One region of the Roseateles sp. genome, then DNA from elsewhere that is predicted to be linked to it. Evidence: predicted binding sites of a transcription regulator. Region 1 holds the regulator's gene; the other holds the start of a gene.
What was found. The regulator sigma-54, encoded in region 1, starts transcription at its own class of promoters, with help from an activator protein. The targets are predictions, from matches to a motif close to TGGCANGNAANCTGCTTT.
Positions count from the first base shown of each region.

Region 2: ACQY39_RS15780 (PEP-CTERM sorting domain-containing protein) is a predicted target of sigma-54. The motif match lies at 2,252-2,269, and genes of this name have one in related genera.

Region 1 is NZ_OZ253537.1:1,116,134-1,123,320, forward strand. Features, by position in the region: gene ACQY39_RS04945 (THUMP domain-containing class I SAM-dependent RNA methyltransferase) at 1-231, opposite strand, end outside; gene ACQY39_RS04950 (SGNH/GDSL hydrolase family protein) at 270-1,283, opposite strand; gene ACQY39_RS04955 (RNA polymerase factor sigma-54) at 1,474-3,003, opposite strand; gene lptB (LPS export ABC transporter ATP-binding protein) at 3,043-3,834, opposite strand; gene lptA (lipopolysaccharide transport periplasmic protein LptA) at 3,831-4,460, opposite strand; gene ACQY39_RS04970 (thiol:disulfide interchange protein DsbA/DsbL) at 4,587-5,249, opposite strand; gene ACQY39_RS04975 (thiol:disulfide interchange protein DsbA/DsbL) at 5,291-5,965, opposite strand; gene ACQY39_RS04980 (SPOR domain-containing protein) at 6,031-6,759, opposite strand; gene argS (arginine--tRNA ligase) at 6,756-7,187, opposite strand, start outside.
Region 2 is NZ_OZ253537.1:3,663,003-3,670,189, forward strand. Features, by position in the region: gene queG (tRNA epoxyqueuosine(34) reductase QueG) at 1-181, opposite strand, end outside; gene tsaE (tRNA (adenosine(37)-N6)-threonylcarbamoyltransferase complex ATPase subunit type 1 TsaE) at 272-742, shown strand; gene ACQY39_RS15775 (N-acetylmuramoyl-L-alanine amidase) at 781-2,139, shown strand; gene ACQY39_RS15780 (PEP-CTERM sorting domain-containing protein) at 2,319-3,269, shown strand; gene ACQY39_RS15785 (glycosyltransferase) at 3,411-4,649, shown strand; gene ACQY39_RS15790 (glycosyltransferase family 4 protein) at 4,646-5,743, shown strand; gene ACQY39_RS15795 (S41 family peptidase) at 5,757-7,187, opposite strand, start outside.

The DNA.
Region 1 (7,187 bases):
GCGGTAGCCGCCCGAGATCAGTTCGATCAGCACGCGCTGCGCCAGCCGGCATTCGAGGTTGAGCTTCATCACGCCTTCGAGATCGCTCTTCAGCGCGATGCCGCCGCGCAGCACCTCGATATGGGTCTTGGGCAGGATGGCCCGCACCTCTTCGTCAAGCAGGCGCTCCACGCCCGAGGGGCAGGAGACGAAGAGGTGGTGCAGGTCTTTGGGGGATTCTTTGGCGGCCATGGGCCCGATTGTCCCAGGATTGGCCGCCTCGGCCGTACTCAGGCGCGGCGACGGCGGTTCAGGCCCAGCACAGCCATCAGGCCCAAGCTCATCAGCAGCAGGGTTTGCGGCTCCGGCACGGCGGCCAGCATGCCCTGGCCGAGCACGCTGTGGGTGACCGCGGTCGGATGGATGCGGTCCCAGAACATATACCCGTCGGGGTTGCTGCAGGTGCTGCCATTGGGCTGGCCGACATAGCCGGTGAAGCAGGCCTCGGTGACGTTGCTCAGGCCGTATTGGGCGGCGTTGTCGACCAGGACCTGCTGCGCGCCCAGGACGTCGAAATAGCGGATGTCGATGCCGGGCAAGGCCCGCAGCTGGCCGATGGCTTGATTCAGGCCGAGGTTGAAGCCCAGGGACAGCAGATGCAGCTGACCCGACAGGCCGGAGGAGAGGCCGCCTGGCGTCTGCCCCAGGTCGGGCAGGCCCGGCATCAGGAAGTTGCGCGCACCCAGGCCGTAGAGGGTCTGGACCGCGCTGCTGAGGTTCTGGATGGCCGCTTGTCCGGTGGCCTGCGAGAAGCCCTGGTACTGGAAGTCATTGGCGCCGCCCCAGAGCAGGTACAACGCCTGGCTGTCGGCGGCCATGCCGGCCAGCCCGGCCTGGAAGGTGCCGACCTGCGAGAGCATGCCGGTGTTTTGCAAGGCGGCCGGGGCGCCTGCAGCCACCGCCGCGCCGTTGAGCCAGCCGGTCTGGGCGCCGCCCCAGGCGTAGTCTTGCAGGCTCACGCCCAGGCCTTGGGCGAGGTGCTCGACGGCCACCGGGCCGTTGGAAAAGCGGCCCTGGAAATAGTTGCCGGGCTGGGGCACGGCGCCACCCGTGGCGCGGTAGAAGTTGCCGTTGTCTGACAGGCTGTCGCCGAAGGCGATCACGCGGCTGTAACTGGAGGCGGTGCTGCTCGTGGCTTGAGCCTCAGTCTGCGCCTGCGAGGGTGCGGCCCAGGCCAGGCCGGCAGCGAGCATCAGCAGGGCGGGCAGGCGAGCGTCAGCTGAGGTGCGGTGGATGGTGTTCACGGCAGACCTTTCAAGTAACGATCCAAGTCGGCGGCATGATGGCATGCCTCGAAATGGGAATCACCTGAAATCGGTGTGCGTGTTCACGTTTGGTGAGCTGCGGTGAACGGGTGAACGAGTGAACAGGTGAATGGTGAGTCGTGGTGTGTTGTTCACCCATTCACCTGTTCACTCGTTCACCACTCACCCTTCAAACCACGCGCCGCATCGTCGTCGTCCCAATATGCATGCCTTCGCGGTACTTGGCGACGGTACGGCGCGCGACCTGGATGCCTTGTTCTTCCAACATATTGGCCAGGGCGCTGTCGGACAGGGGCTTGGCCGGGTTCTCGGCGGCGATGAACTGCTTGATCAGCTCGCGCACGGCGGTGCTGGAGGCCTCGCCGCCGGCCTCGGTGGACAGGCCCGAGCCGAAGAAGTACTTGAGCTCGAAGGTGCCGAAAGGCGTGGCCATGTACTTGGCCGTGGTCACCCGCGAGATGGTCGACTCATGCAGGCCCAGCTCGTCGGCGATCTCGCGCAGCACCAGCGGCTTCATGGCGACGGCGCCGTGGCTGAAGAAACCTTTCTGGCGCTCGACGATGGCAGTGGAGACACGCAGGATGGTGTCGAAGCGTTGCTGGATGTTCTTGATGAACCAGCGCGCCTCCTGCAGCGCGCCGCCCAGGGCGCTGTTGCTGATGCCGCCGCGCGTCTGGCGCAGGGCATTGGCGTAGAGCTCGTTGATGCGCAGCTTGGGCGCGACCTCGGGGTTGATGATGACGCGCAGCTCGCGCCCGACCTTGCGCACGATCACATCGGGAATCACCGCCGGCGCCTGGCCGTGGGCAAAGCGCCGGCCCGGCTTGGGCTCGAGCGCCACGATCAGGGCCTGCGCCTCGCGCAGCAAGGGCTCGTCGGCGCCGGTCAGCAGCATCAGGCGGCGGCTGTCGCGCTTGGCCAGCAGGTCCAAGTGCTTTTTGCAGATCATGATGGCGATCACCTGCGGCGCGCTGCGCGGCAGCTGGCGCAGCTGCAGCACCAGGCACTCGGGCAGATCGCGGGCGCCGACGCCGGCCGGGTCCATATGGTGCAGCCACTTCAGGGCGATGCGCAGGTGGTCGAGCAGGTCCTCGCGTTCGGCCGCGCTGTCCTCGCCCGCGTCGGGGATCAAGGCCTCGGCAATCGACTCCAGGCTGTCTTCCAGCAGGCCGTCCTCGTTCAGGGAATCGATCAGCAGGCGCAGGGCCAGCTGGTCGGATTCGCTCAAGCTCATGCCGGCCATCTGCTGCTGCAGATGTTCTTGCAGGGAAATCTCGGCCGATTCCTGCTCGCTGCGCTCGCCGTCTTCGTCGTTGCTGCCGGAGCCGCTGCCGCTGTTGCTGGGCAGCTCGCGGATGCCGTCGAAATCGTCACCCTCGGTGCCGTTCTCCCAGTCCTCGCGCTCGCTGTTGCCGAAGTCCTCGGCCTTGAGCTCGGGCGTGGCCTCGGCCTCGGCGCCGCCGCCCAGTTCGCGCTCGGCGCCGCTGTCTTCGGCGGCACTGGCCTGGCGCAACTCGGGCAGTTCGGGCGCTGCGACGGCGAAGTCGTCTTCGGTTTCGAGCAGCGGGTTCTGCGCCAGCATCTGCTCGACTTCCTGGTTCAGTTCCAGGGTGGACAGTTGCAGCAGACGGATCGACTGCTGCAGCTGCGGCGTCAGCGCCAGATGCTGACTCAGGCGAACCTGGAGCGATTGCTTCATGGCCGCAGGCCCGGCGCTGTCAGGAGGCTCGCCATCACATCACATGCGGAAATGTTCGCCGAGATAAACCTTGCGCACATCGGCGTTGGCGACGATCTCGTCCGGCGTGCCCTCGGCCAGCACCGAACCCTCGCTGATGATGTAGGCGCGGTCGCAGATGCCCAGGGTCTCGCGCACATTGTGGTCGGTGATCAGCACGCCGATCTGGCGCGCCTTCAGGAAACCGATGATGCGCTGGATCTCCAGCACCGCGATCGGGTCCACGCCGGCAAAGGGTTCGTCCAGCAGGATGAAGCGCGGCTGGGTGGCCAGGGCGCGGGCAATCTCGACGCGGCGGCGTTCGCCGCCCGAGAGCGCCGGCGCCGGGCTGTCGCGCAGCTTTTCGATGCTGAGGTCGTGCAGCAGGGCTTCCAGCAGTTCCTTGATGCGCGGCTCTTTCAGCGCGCGGCCCTGCTCGTCGCGCTGCAGTTCCAGCACGGCACGGATGTTCTGTTCCACCGTCAGTTTGCGGAAGATCGAGGCTTCCTGCGGCAGATAGCTCAGGCCCAAGCGGGCGCGCTGGTGGATGGGCAGGTGCTCGACCGACTGGCCGTCGATGCGAATCTCGCCGGCATCGGCGCGCACCAGGCCGACGATCATGTAGAAGCTGGTGGTCTTGCCCGCGCCATTGGGCCCGAGCAGGCCGACCACCTCGCCGCTGTTGACGCCCAGGTGCACGTTCTTGACCACGCGACGCACGCCATAGCTCTTGGCCAAGCCCTCCGCCTCGAGGCGGCTGCGCACGCCGGATTCCAGCGCCGACACCGGCGCGTTGTGGTGGCCGGCGCTCATGGCGTCTTGCGCGGGCTGAGGCTGGTGCTCGGCTTGAGCTGGATGCCCGAAGCCGGCGTGGCGGCGGGCTCCGAGGCGGCGCCGCGCGGCATCATCACCACGCGCACACGGCCGCTCGGGTGGGGCGAGCTTTGGCCGCCTTCCAAGGTGAACACCTCGCTGCGGTTGTCGAACAGGATGACCGCGCCGGTCACCTCGTCGGCCACGGTCGTGCCTTGCAGGCGCCGCACCACGGCGTTGCCGATGAAGCGCACGGTGTCGCTGCGGGTGTCGTACTCGAGCTGGTCGGCCAGGCCTTCGATGGCCTCGCCCGGAATGTCGCGTGCCTGGCGGAAGCTGACCTGCTTGCCGGTCTGGCCATTGGCATAGACCTGGTGGTAGCCGTCGCCGGTCTCGCGCACATCGAGCTTCTCGGCGCGCAGCACCAGGCTGCCCTTGCTCAGCACCACATCACCGTTGAACTCGGTGCGCTGCTTGGCGATCTCGACGCTGCCGCCGTTCTTGGAGGAAATATTGAGTGGCTTGCCGCGGTCGGCCTTCTCGGCCTGGGCTGCGCCAGCGGCCAGGCCCAGGACCAGGGTCGCCAGCAGGCCGGGCAGGGCGGTGGAACGCGAGGACAGCTTCATGGGCACAGGGGTTCGGTCAGGCAAGGGCGTGGACGCCGACGGGTGGCGGCACAAATCTTGCAGGCCATTCTAGTACGCGGCCCGCCCTGCCGGGCTCGCGGCGTCGCTGCGCGTGAGGGGTGGCCCTCAGGCCTTGCCGCTGCGCAGTTGCTGGATCAACTGGTTCGTCAAAGCTAGGGCCGCTTGCCCGCCCACTTGCGGGTTCTGCCCTGGGGCGGCCATGCTGGGGCTGGTCAGGAAGCGGCCGCCAATACCGATCGCCGGCACGGTGTCGGCACGGTAGGCCGCGGCCAGCTGGGCCGACTGGGCCGGGCGGCCCTGGGCGCTGAAGGAATTGAAGGCGGCCTTGAACTTGGCCTCGTCCAGGCCCAGGCTGACAGCGAACTTGGTGATGGCCTTTTCGTCGCTGAGGTCCAGGTGCTGGACATGGATGGCCTTGAACACGGACTCGTGAAAGTCCCCGAGTCGTCCCAGGGTCTCCAGGGCAAACATCAGGCGCTGGTGCAGCTTGTGCATGGCGCCCACACCGACATGGACGCGACGGAAGCTGACATCGGCCGGCAACTGCTTGGCCCAGGCCGACACCAGCGGGTCGAAGGCGAAGCAGTGCGGGCAGGTGTAGAGGAAGAATTCATACACCTCGATCTTGCCCGGCGTGGCTGGCAAGGGCTGGGCCAGGCGCAGGTAATGCTTGCCTTCGACCGGCGCAGCGCCTTGAGCCAGGCTCAGGGCCGGCAGGCCGGTGGCGGCCAGGCAGACGGAGAAATCACGGCGGGAGATCGGTTTCATCGCTTCGCAGGGGGCAGGTGGTGAGATCGGGCTTCCGTGCCTCAGGCCTTGGCGGCGCGGGCCAACTGGATCAGATGGTCGGCAGCGGCCAGGGCACGGCGGCCATTGGCAACTTCACTGTCACCGCGCAGGCCTGCGATCGAGGGCGAGGTCAGATAGCGGCCGCCAATGCCCAGCGCCGGCACGCCATCGATGCGGTAGGCCTCGGAGAGCTTGGCGCCCTGGCCGGCCTTGGTGACCACGCCGAAAGCGTTGAAGGCATCCTTGAACTTGGCACCGTCCACGCCCAGGCGCACGACCAGCTCGGTGAGGCTTTTCTCGTCGTTGAGCTCGAGGCGCTCAACGTGGAAGGCATGGAAGATCTTGTCTTGCAGCTCGGCGGCCTTGCCCAAGGCTTCCAAGGCGTAGAACAGGCGCTGGTGCAGCTTGATCATGGCGTTGAAGCCGACATGGACGCGGCGGAAGGCGACATCGGCCGGCAGTTGCTTGATCCAGGGCGCCAGCACCGGCTCGAAGGCGTAGCAATGCGGGCAGCCGTACCAGAAGAACTCCACCACCTCGATCTTGCCCGGCACGGCCACGGGCAGGGCCTGGGCCAGAGTCTGGTACTTGCCGGCAAAGGGGTCGGTTTGCGCCAGGGCCAGCTGCGGGGCCAGGCTCAGGCCGCCCAGCGCCAGAGGAGTCGACAACAGGGCAGAAAACTCGCGACGTTTCATGATCTTCTTCTCGTTCATCTCGGTGGACAAAAAGGGGCCGCAGCCCCGAGTATTGGGGCGAAAGCTCAGCGTTTGACGCCGACCAGATTGGCTTCGATGCCGGCCGCTTCGATCTTGCGCTGCAGGCCTTCGGCTTCATCGCGGCTGTCGATGGGGCCGATGCGCACACGGAAGACCGTGCGGCCCGACTGTTCCTTTTCCATGACCTTGGCGCTGAAACCCAGCAAGGCCAGACGCGCGCGCTGCTGCTCGGCGTCCTCGTTCTTCACATAGGCGCCGGCCTGTACGAAGTAAAGGTTGGGGTCGGCAGCGGCCGCGGCGGCGCTGGCGGCGGCAGCCTTGGCTTCGGCCTTCTTGTCGGCCGCTTTTTCAGCGGCTTTCTCGGGGGCTTTCTCTGTGGCCTTGGCGGGCGCAGCCGAGGCGCTGGCCGCCGGAGGGGCCACCGTCGGCGCCGTGGCGACCGGGGCGGTAACAGCTGCGGGCGCGGTGACCTGCGCAGGTGAGGCAGGAGCCGGTGCGCCGCTGACCACACCGCTGGCCTTGGCGCCGGCCTTGCCGGCCAGGGGGGCGTTGGGGTCCCAGTTCTTGTTGCGCTGGGCTTCGGCCGCGTCCTGCTCGGCCGTGCGCTGCGGCACCTTGTCAATGAAGGGGATGGGCACCTTGGCGATGTAGAGCGCCACGCCCAGCGCCACGGCCAGACCCAGCAGCAAGCCGACGATCAAGCCGAGGACAAAGCCACCACGTTGTTGTTTGCTTTTGTTGTTGTTGCTGCTGCCAGATTGAGCCGTGCTCATGCCTTCTCCGTCGCTTCAGGAATTGCTTCGCGGGACATCACCTCGGGTGCGCTGACGCCCAGAACGGCCAGGGCATTGCGCAACACCTGGCGCGTGGCGGCCAGCAAGGCCACCCGCGCCGCACTCAGCTCGGGCGCCTGGTCCAGCACGCGCTCAGCCGCATAGTAGCTGTGATAGCTGGCGGCAAGGTCGCGCAGGTAGAAGGCCACGTCATGCGGGGCCAGGCCGGCCGCGGCGCCAGACAGCATGGCCGGGTACTCGGCCAGCTTGAGCATCAGGGCCGCTTCGGTCGGGGCGCTCAGCAGGCTCAGGTCGGCGCTGGCCAGGGCCGTCTCGTCACCGCCGCGGGCCACCCAGTTGCGGATCACCGAGCAAATGCGGGCGTGCGCATACTGGACGTAGAACACCGGGTTCTCGTCGTTTTGCTT
Region 2 (7,187 bases), 2.5 Mb from region 1:
CCGGCACCAGCTCGGCAGGCCGGGCCCGTTTGAGGCCATGGCTTTGCATATAGTGCATGGAGCCGTGAAAGCCGGCTTGCAACCAGGCCAACAAGCCCGCTTCTGCACTGTGCAGGTCGATATCAGCCACGCCGATCTGTGAGAATCCCAGCTCATGAGCCCAGCGCTGCAGATCGGCCATCACGGCCGCTGCGTCAAAGTCCGCTGACTTGTCGTCCTTGTTCGATTGTTGTGGAGCCTGCGTCATTTGCGCATTCTAGAAACTCGCTCTTTGCGCTGGCCCGATGAGGCCGCCACCCAGGCCTTCGCGGAGCGCCTGGCGCTCTGCCCGGCCCTGCTTGACGCCAGCCTGGAGCTGCATGGCAGCCTTGGTGCCGGCAAGACCAGCTTGGTGCGCCATCTGCTGCGCGCCCTGGGCGTCGCCGGGCGCATCAAGAGCCCCAGCTACGCGGTTCTGGAGTCCTATGACCTGGCCGACTGGGGTTCGGCCGGCCTCGTCAGCCATTTCGATTTCTACCGCTTCAGCGACCCGCGCGAGTGGGAGGACGCCGGCTTTCGCGACATCTTCAGCGCGCCCGGGCTCAAGCTCAGCGAATGGCCGGAGAAGGCCGAGGGCATGCTGCCGCCGGCCGATCTGCAAGTCTGGATTGAGGCTCAGGACGACGACAGCCGCCAGGTCGAGCTGCGTGCCGGCACGGCCCGGGGTCAGGTCTTGCTGCAGCAGCTGGAGCAGGCTTCGTGAAGCGCGGCTTCGCTGAACGGCGCCAGGCGCTGCGCGCCATGGGCAGCCTGGCCCTGATCTTGCGCGCCCTGCCCGCGGGTGCGGCTGCGGCCGCCCACGCCGGCAGCAATATCGTCGCCGTGCGGGTCTGGCCGGCCGAGGCCTACACCCGGGTGACGCTGGAGTCCGACCGGTCCCTGGCCGCGACCCATTTTCTGGTGGAGGCCCCCGATCGCTTGGTCATCGATGTCGACGGCCTGGAGCTGAGCCCCAATCTGCGCGGCCTGCTGGGCAAAGTCAAGGCCGATGACCCCTTCATCGCCGGTGTGCGCGTCGGTCAGAACACGCCGCGCGTGGTACGCATCGTGCTGGACCTCAAGCAGCCGGTGGCGCCGCAGATCTTCACCTTGGCGCCGGTGGCGGCCTACCAGCACCGCCTCGTCTTCGACCTCTACCCCAAGGTGGCGGTCGACCCCTTGCTGGCCCTGATCAAGGACAAGGTCCAGGCCGAGCGAGAGGCGGCGCAGTCGGTGCAAGATGCGCTCGGCGACCTGATCGCCAAGCTCGACAAGCCCGATCTGAATGCCCAGACCTCGGCCAAACCTGGCGCCAGCGCAGCGTCGTCGCCGCAGCAGCAGAACACACCCGCACCGACGCCGACGCTGCCAGCGGCAGCGCCGTCCGAGCCCTCTCAGGCCAAACTCGATCGCTTGATCGTGATCGCCCTGGACCCGGGCCATGGTGGCGAAGACCCCGGAGCCATCGGCCCCAGCGGATTGCGCGAGAAAGATGTGGTGCTGGCGATTGCCCAGCAGCTGCGCGATCGGCTGAACCGCAACCCCAATATGCGGGTGCTGCTGACCCGCGAGGGCGACTACTTCGTGCCCTTGCAGCAGCGGGTGCAGAAGGCGCGCCGAGTGCAAGCCGACCTGTTCGTATCCATCCATGCCGATGCCTTCTTCACGCCCAAGGCGCGCGGCGCCTCGGTGTTTGCACTCAGCGACGGGGCGGCCAGCAGCCAGGCCGCCAAATGGATGGCCAGCCGCGAAAACGCCGCCGATCTGGTCGGTGGGGTCAATGCTGCGGTCAAAGATGCCAGCGTGCTCAAGGCCATGCTGGACATGAGCACCACGGCCCAGATCAAGGACAGCCTCAAGCTCGGCAGCGAGGTGCTGGGCCAGATCGGCCGCGTCGGTACCTTGCACAAGCGTCGGGTCGAACAGGCCGGCTTTGCGGTGCTCAAGGCGCCCGATGTGCCGTCTATCCTGGTGGAGACGGCCTTCATCTCCAACCCCGAGGAAGAGGCCAAGCTGCGCGATGCCGACTACCAGGCCAAACTGGTCGAGGCCCTGGCCACTGGCATCGCCCGTTACTTCGCCAAGAACCCGCCGCTGGCGCGGCACCGCGCGTTGAGCTGAAAACCTGCAGGCCGCTGGCTTCGCTCGCAAGGGTAAACATCAATGTCGGAAAACTTGGCGTTCACGGGCTAGCCGATTGAAAGGGGCCCGTGCCTGCTGAACTTGCTGCGCATGGCGTGGTTCTTGCATGTTTGGATTTGTGCACTAAGTCACAGTCTTAAAACAACGGAGATCTCCCGATGAAACACAGCAGCTTCCAACTCAAGCATGTCAGCGCCGGCGTGCTGGCCTTGTTGTCCGGCCTCGCCATGGCGGCTCCGGTGGTGGTCGGCAATATGACGGACGGCCAGATCCGCCTGACCGCCGATTACGCCCTTCCCAGCAGCGGCAGCAGCGTGGACGGCATGGCCATCGAACCGCCCAGCATCACCGCCACCGGCGCCGATTTCTATCACAGCCCGAGCACGGCTGAGGGCTCCTTGTTCTTCCATACCTACGGCGATGCCGGCGCGACCAGCTATTTCGGTGCCCGTGTGACCGGCAGCGGCAGCTTCTCGGCCTCGACCAGCACCCGCTACAGCCGCACCTTCACCAACACCACCGGCGTGGCCCAGCTCTTCAACTTCGCCTTCCATGTGGACAGCGGCGAGCTGGGCATTGGTGGTACCGGCCTGGGCTTTGCGGATCTGCTGCTGCAGGTGAGCAAGGACGGCGTGGCCGTGGCCCGTGATCGCACCACGCGCACCCAGGCTGCCGACGGCTCCAGCACCTGCACCAGCGATGACCTGGGCAGCCTGGCCAGCTACATGAGCTGTGGCAGCGAGTACGCCAGCGACGCCGTGTTCAATGTCAGCATGGGCATGATCGGCGTGGGCGAAAGCTTCACCCTGGACTACGACATCGTTGCCACGGTTTCCGGTGATCTGCAGAGTGACGGTGGCGGCTATGGCGATTGCCCGACGCTTGCGGCCAAGGGTGGCCTCGCGCCGGCATTCGAAGGGTGCAACAACGGCGGAGCTGGTTCGGCCACGGCGCGCTCCGGTGACCCGTTTGGTTGGGGCAATCCAAGCAACTTCAACATCAGCCCGACCGCATCCGTCCCGGAGCCGGATACCCTGGCACTGCTGGGCTTGAGCCTGGCCGGACTGGCCGCCACGACGCGCCGTCGCAAGGGCGCGAGCCAAGCCTGATCGGTCAGCGCGACCTGATGCGAGTGCAGCCTGCGCGGCACTCACGGATCGGGTGATTCTTTGGCGGCGCCTGCGGGCGCCGCTTCTCTTGCTGAACTTTGAACCTGTGCCCGCGGCTCCGCTGCCGGGTGCCACCGCCTGATGGCCACGATTGTTTTTGCCTGGGAGCTCGGAGGTGATTACGGTCATCTGTCACGCCTGTTGCCCGTGGCCCTGGCCCTGCGCGAACGGGGTCACCGGCCGGTCTTTGTGCTCCGTGATCTGCTCGGCGCTGAGGCCCTGCTGAGCCCGCATGATGTGCCGGCCCTGCAAGCGCCACTGTGGTTGGGCCGCCTGACCCAGCTGCCCAGTCCGATCAGCTACCCCGAGTTGCTGATGCCCTTCGGCTTTCTCAATCCGCGCGCCCTGACCGGCATCTGTCGGGCCTGGTGCCATCTTCTGGCCCTGATCCAACCCGATCTGCTGGTGCTCGATCACGCGCCAACCGCCCTGCTCGCCACCCGGGGGCTGGGCCTGCCGCGCCTGCATTTCGGCGACGGTTTTTGCATGCCGCCACCAAGCGAGCCCCTGCCGCCCTTTGCCTGGTGGCAGCAGCCGGCGCCGACCGCTCGGCTGCGTGACTCCGAAGCCCATGCCTTGGCCACGGCCAACCAGGTGCTGGCCGCCTTGCAAGCACCGGCGCTCACGGTCTTTGCCGACCTGTTGCACTGCGATGCGCAGGCCTTGTGCAGCTTTGCAGAACTGGACCACTACCCACAGCGTTCCGCGGCGCCGGCGCCCGCGCCGCATTACTTGGGGCCGATCTTCCAGCTCGGACAGGGGCAAGAGCCGCGCTGGCCCGATGGCCCCGGCCCGCGCATCTTTGCCTATCTGAAACCGGGCTACGCGCCTTTGGAACAGGTGCTTCGGGCTTTGCAAGAATTGCCGGCCTCGGTGCTGGCGCATGTGCCTGGCGCTTCGCGCAAGACCTTGGCGCAATTCAGCGGCGGGCGCATGCAGCTCAGCGCTGAGCCCTTGGCCATGGATGCGCTCAGTCGCAGCTGCGATCTGGCACTCAGCCATGGCGGCGCAGGCACCACGGCCGCCATGCTGCTGGCTGGCAAGCCCCTGCTGCTTCTGCCCATGCAGACCGAGCAATGGATGGCGGCGCGGCGGCTTCAGTCGCTGGGGGCTTCAGAAACGCTGTTGGTGGATCAGACCGAGCATCTGCCGCGCCTCCTGCGCCAGATGCTCGACACGGCCCGCTACCGTACGGCGGCCCAGGCCTTTGCCCATGAGCATCGCGACTACCGGCAGCAGGACAGCGTGGCTGCGGTGGTGCAGCAATGCGAGGCCCTGCTTGCTTGCAAACGGCCATTGCAGCCGGAGCCCTGCCGATGAAGCCGCGTGTTCTGCTGCTCACCCGCATCCCGTTCTGGCGCATGGGGGCCGGTGAGCGCACCCGCGTGCTGGCCCTGGTCTGGGTGCTGGGCGCCCATTGCCAGCTGAGCCTGCTCTACCTGGGTGCGCTCCATGCCGACGAATTGAATCTGCTGCGTCGCCTGCGCGTGCAGGCGGCGGTCTATGGCATCCAGGGGCCGGTCAACGAGGCCAGTGAGCGTGAGGCCTTGGTCCGCCTGTGTGCCGCTCAAGACTTTGACGCCTGCATCTTCCAGCGCCTGGCCCTGCATGGCTTGCGCGAGTTCCTGCCGGCCGGTGTGGCCGCCGTGCTGGATACCCATGATCTGGAAAGCCGCGCGGCCGAGTCACGCCGCAGTCAGTCGGTGGCCGTGCACACCACCCTCAGCTTCGAGCAGGAAATGGCCCTGCTGTCGCGATATGAGCGGGTGCTCCTGATCCAGGCCGAGGACCACGGTCTGGTGCAGGCGCGCTTGGGCGAAGCCGCCCTGCTGGCCCCGCATCCAGTGCAGTTCGCTGCCCTGCCGCTGCAGGCCGAGCGCCGGCACCTCGGCTTGGTGGGCAGTGACTGGGCCGCCAATCTCCATGGTCTGGACTGGTTTGCCGACCGGGTCTGGCCCTTGCTCGAAGGCCAGGTCGAAGGCTTGCAAATGCATCTCTACGGCTGGCTCAGCGAGCGCTGGCGCCCCGAATTCAAAGCCTTCCAGCGCCATGGCTTTGTTGCCGATTTCAAGCAGGCCTGGGCCGGCATGGATGTGGCCATCAACCCGGTCCGCTGGGGGGCCGGGCTCAAGATCAAGAGCGTGGAAGCCATGGGCCACGGCCTGCCCCTGGTCAGCACGGCCGAGGGCGCTCGCGGCATGCTTGACGGGGCCGGCACCGCCTTTCTCCTGGCCGATGAGCCGCAGGCCTTTGCAGAGGCCTGCCAAACGTTGCTGCTGCAGCCGCAGCAGCGCGCCGCGCTGGGCGAAGCGGCCCGGCGCTACACCAGCACCTATTTCTCAGCGCAGGCCTGCTTCGGTCCGCTGCTGCGCTGGCTCTACGAGCGGGCACAGCAGCAGAAGGCCAAGCCCTAAGCCTTCAGAGCAATTAGCGCCCCAGCTGGGTCGGCATGGCCGGCGCTTTCTGGCGGTCCGGCGCCTGGTAGGTCTTCAGCCGGCCCAGCACATCGGCGATCGCGGCGTCGAGCTGGCTGTCGCGGCCTTCGTTGACTTGCAGCGGGTTCAGGTCCACGTCCTGGTCCGGCGCCACGCCTTCGTTCTCGATGCGCCACTCGCCGTCCGGCGTGAAGAAGCGGAAGTAAGGCACGACCAGATTGGCGCCGTCGATCAGGCGCGGGTTGTTGGAGATGCCGATCAGGCCGCCCCAGGTGCGCTTGCCGATCAGCGGGCCCAGGCCCAGGCGCTTGAAGGCATAGGGCATGAAGTCGCCGCCGGAGCCGGCGTCTTGGTCGATCAGCATGGCCTTGGGGCCGTAGATGGCGCCACCGGGTGTGTCATGCGTGAGGCCGTCGCGGTCCTTCCAGCTGCCCAACCAAGGCCGGCTCAGCACATCGGTCACATAGTTGGCGGCCTGGCCGCCGCCGTTGCGGCGGTCGTCGAGGATCAGGCCCTGCTTGTCGATCTGGGCGAAGAACATGCGGTTGAAGTGCTGGAAACCATCACCACCGGTGTCGGGCATGTAGACGTAGGCGATCTTGCCGCCGGACTGCCGGTCGACATAGGCGCGGTTGCGTTCGATCCAGTCCCAGCGGCGCAGGCCGGCTTCGTCGGCGATCGGCACGACGGTGATCACGCGACTGGCACCGGCCTTGTCTGCGGCCGAGGCGCTGCTGCTACTGCTGACAGTCAGCTGTACCTGCTTGCCGACGCTGTTCTCCAGCAGGGCATGCACATTGCTTTTCGCATCGAGGGCCCGGCCGTCAACGGCCAGCAGCCAGTCGCCGTCCTTGACGCCCAGGCCCGGCGCGGCCAAGGGTGCTTTCAGGAAGGGGTTCCAACGGTCGCCGCGGTAGATCTTGGCCAGTCGCACGCGGCCGTCCGGCTCCGCGCGCAAGTCGGCGCCGAGCAGGCCCACGGGCACGGCTTTCTCCTGGTGCACATCGCCGCCGCCGACGCGGTTGTGGCCGACCTGCATCTCGCCGATCATTTCGACCAGCAAATCATTGAGGTCCTCGCGGCGCTGCACATGGTCCAGCAAAGGCAGGTAGCGGCGGTAGACCTCGTCCCAGTCCAGGCCATGCAGCTTGGGATCGTAGAAGTAGGCGCGTTCCATCCACCAGACCTCATCGAAGATCTGTCGCCATTCGGCCCGCGCATCGACGCGCGCGCTCAGCCCGCTCATATCGATGGACTTGGCCTCCAGCTTCTCGCCGGCATCGGCGATCTCGAGCTTGCCCTTGGCTCCGACCAACAGCAGTTTCTTGCCATCGCCGCTGAGGCTGATGGCCTGCACGCCGGCGCGCAGCTGCTTGCTCTCGCGCTCCTTGAAATCAAAGCGGAACAGCTCCGCCTCATTGCC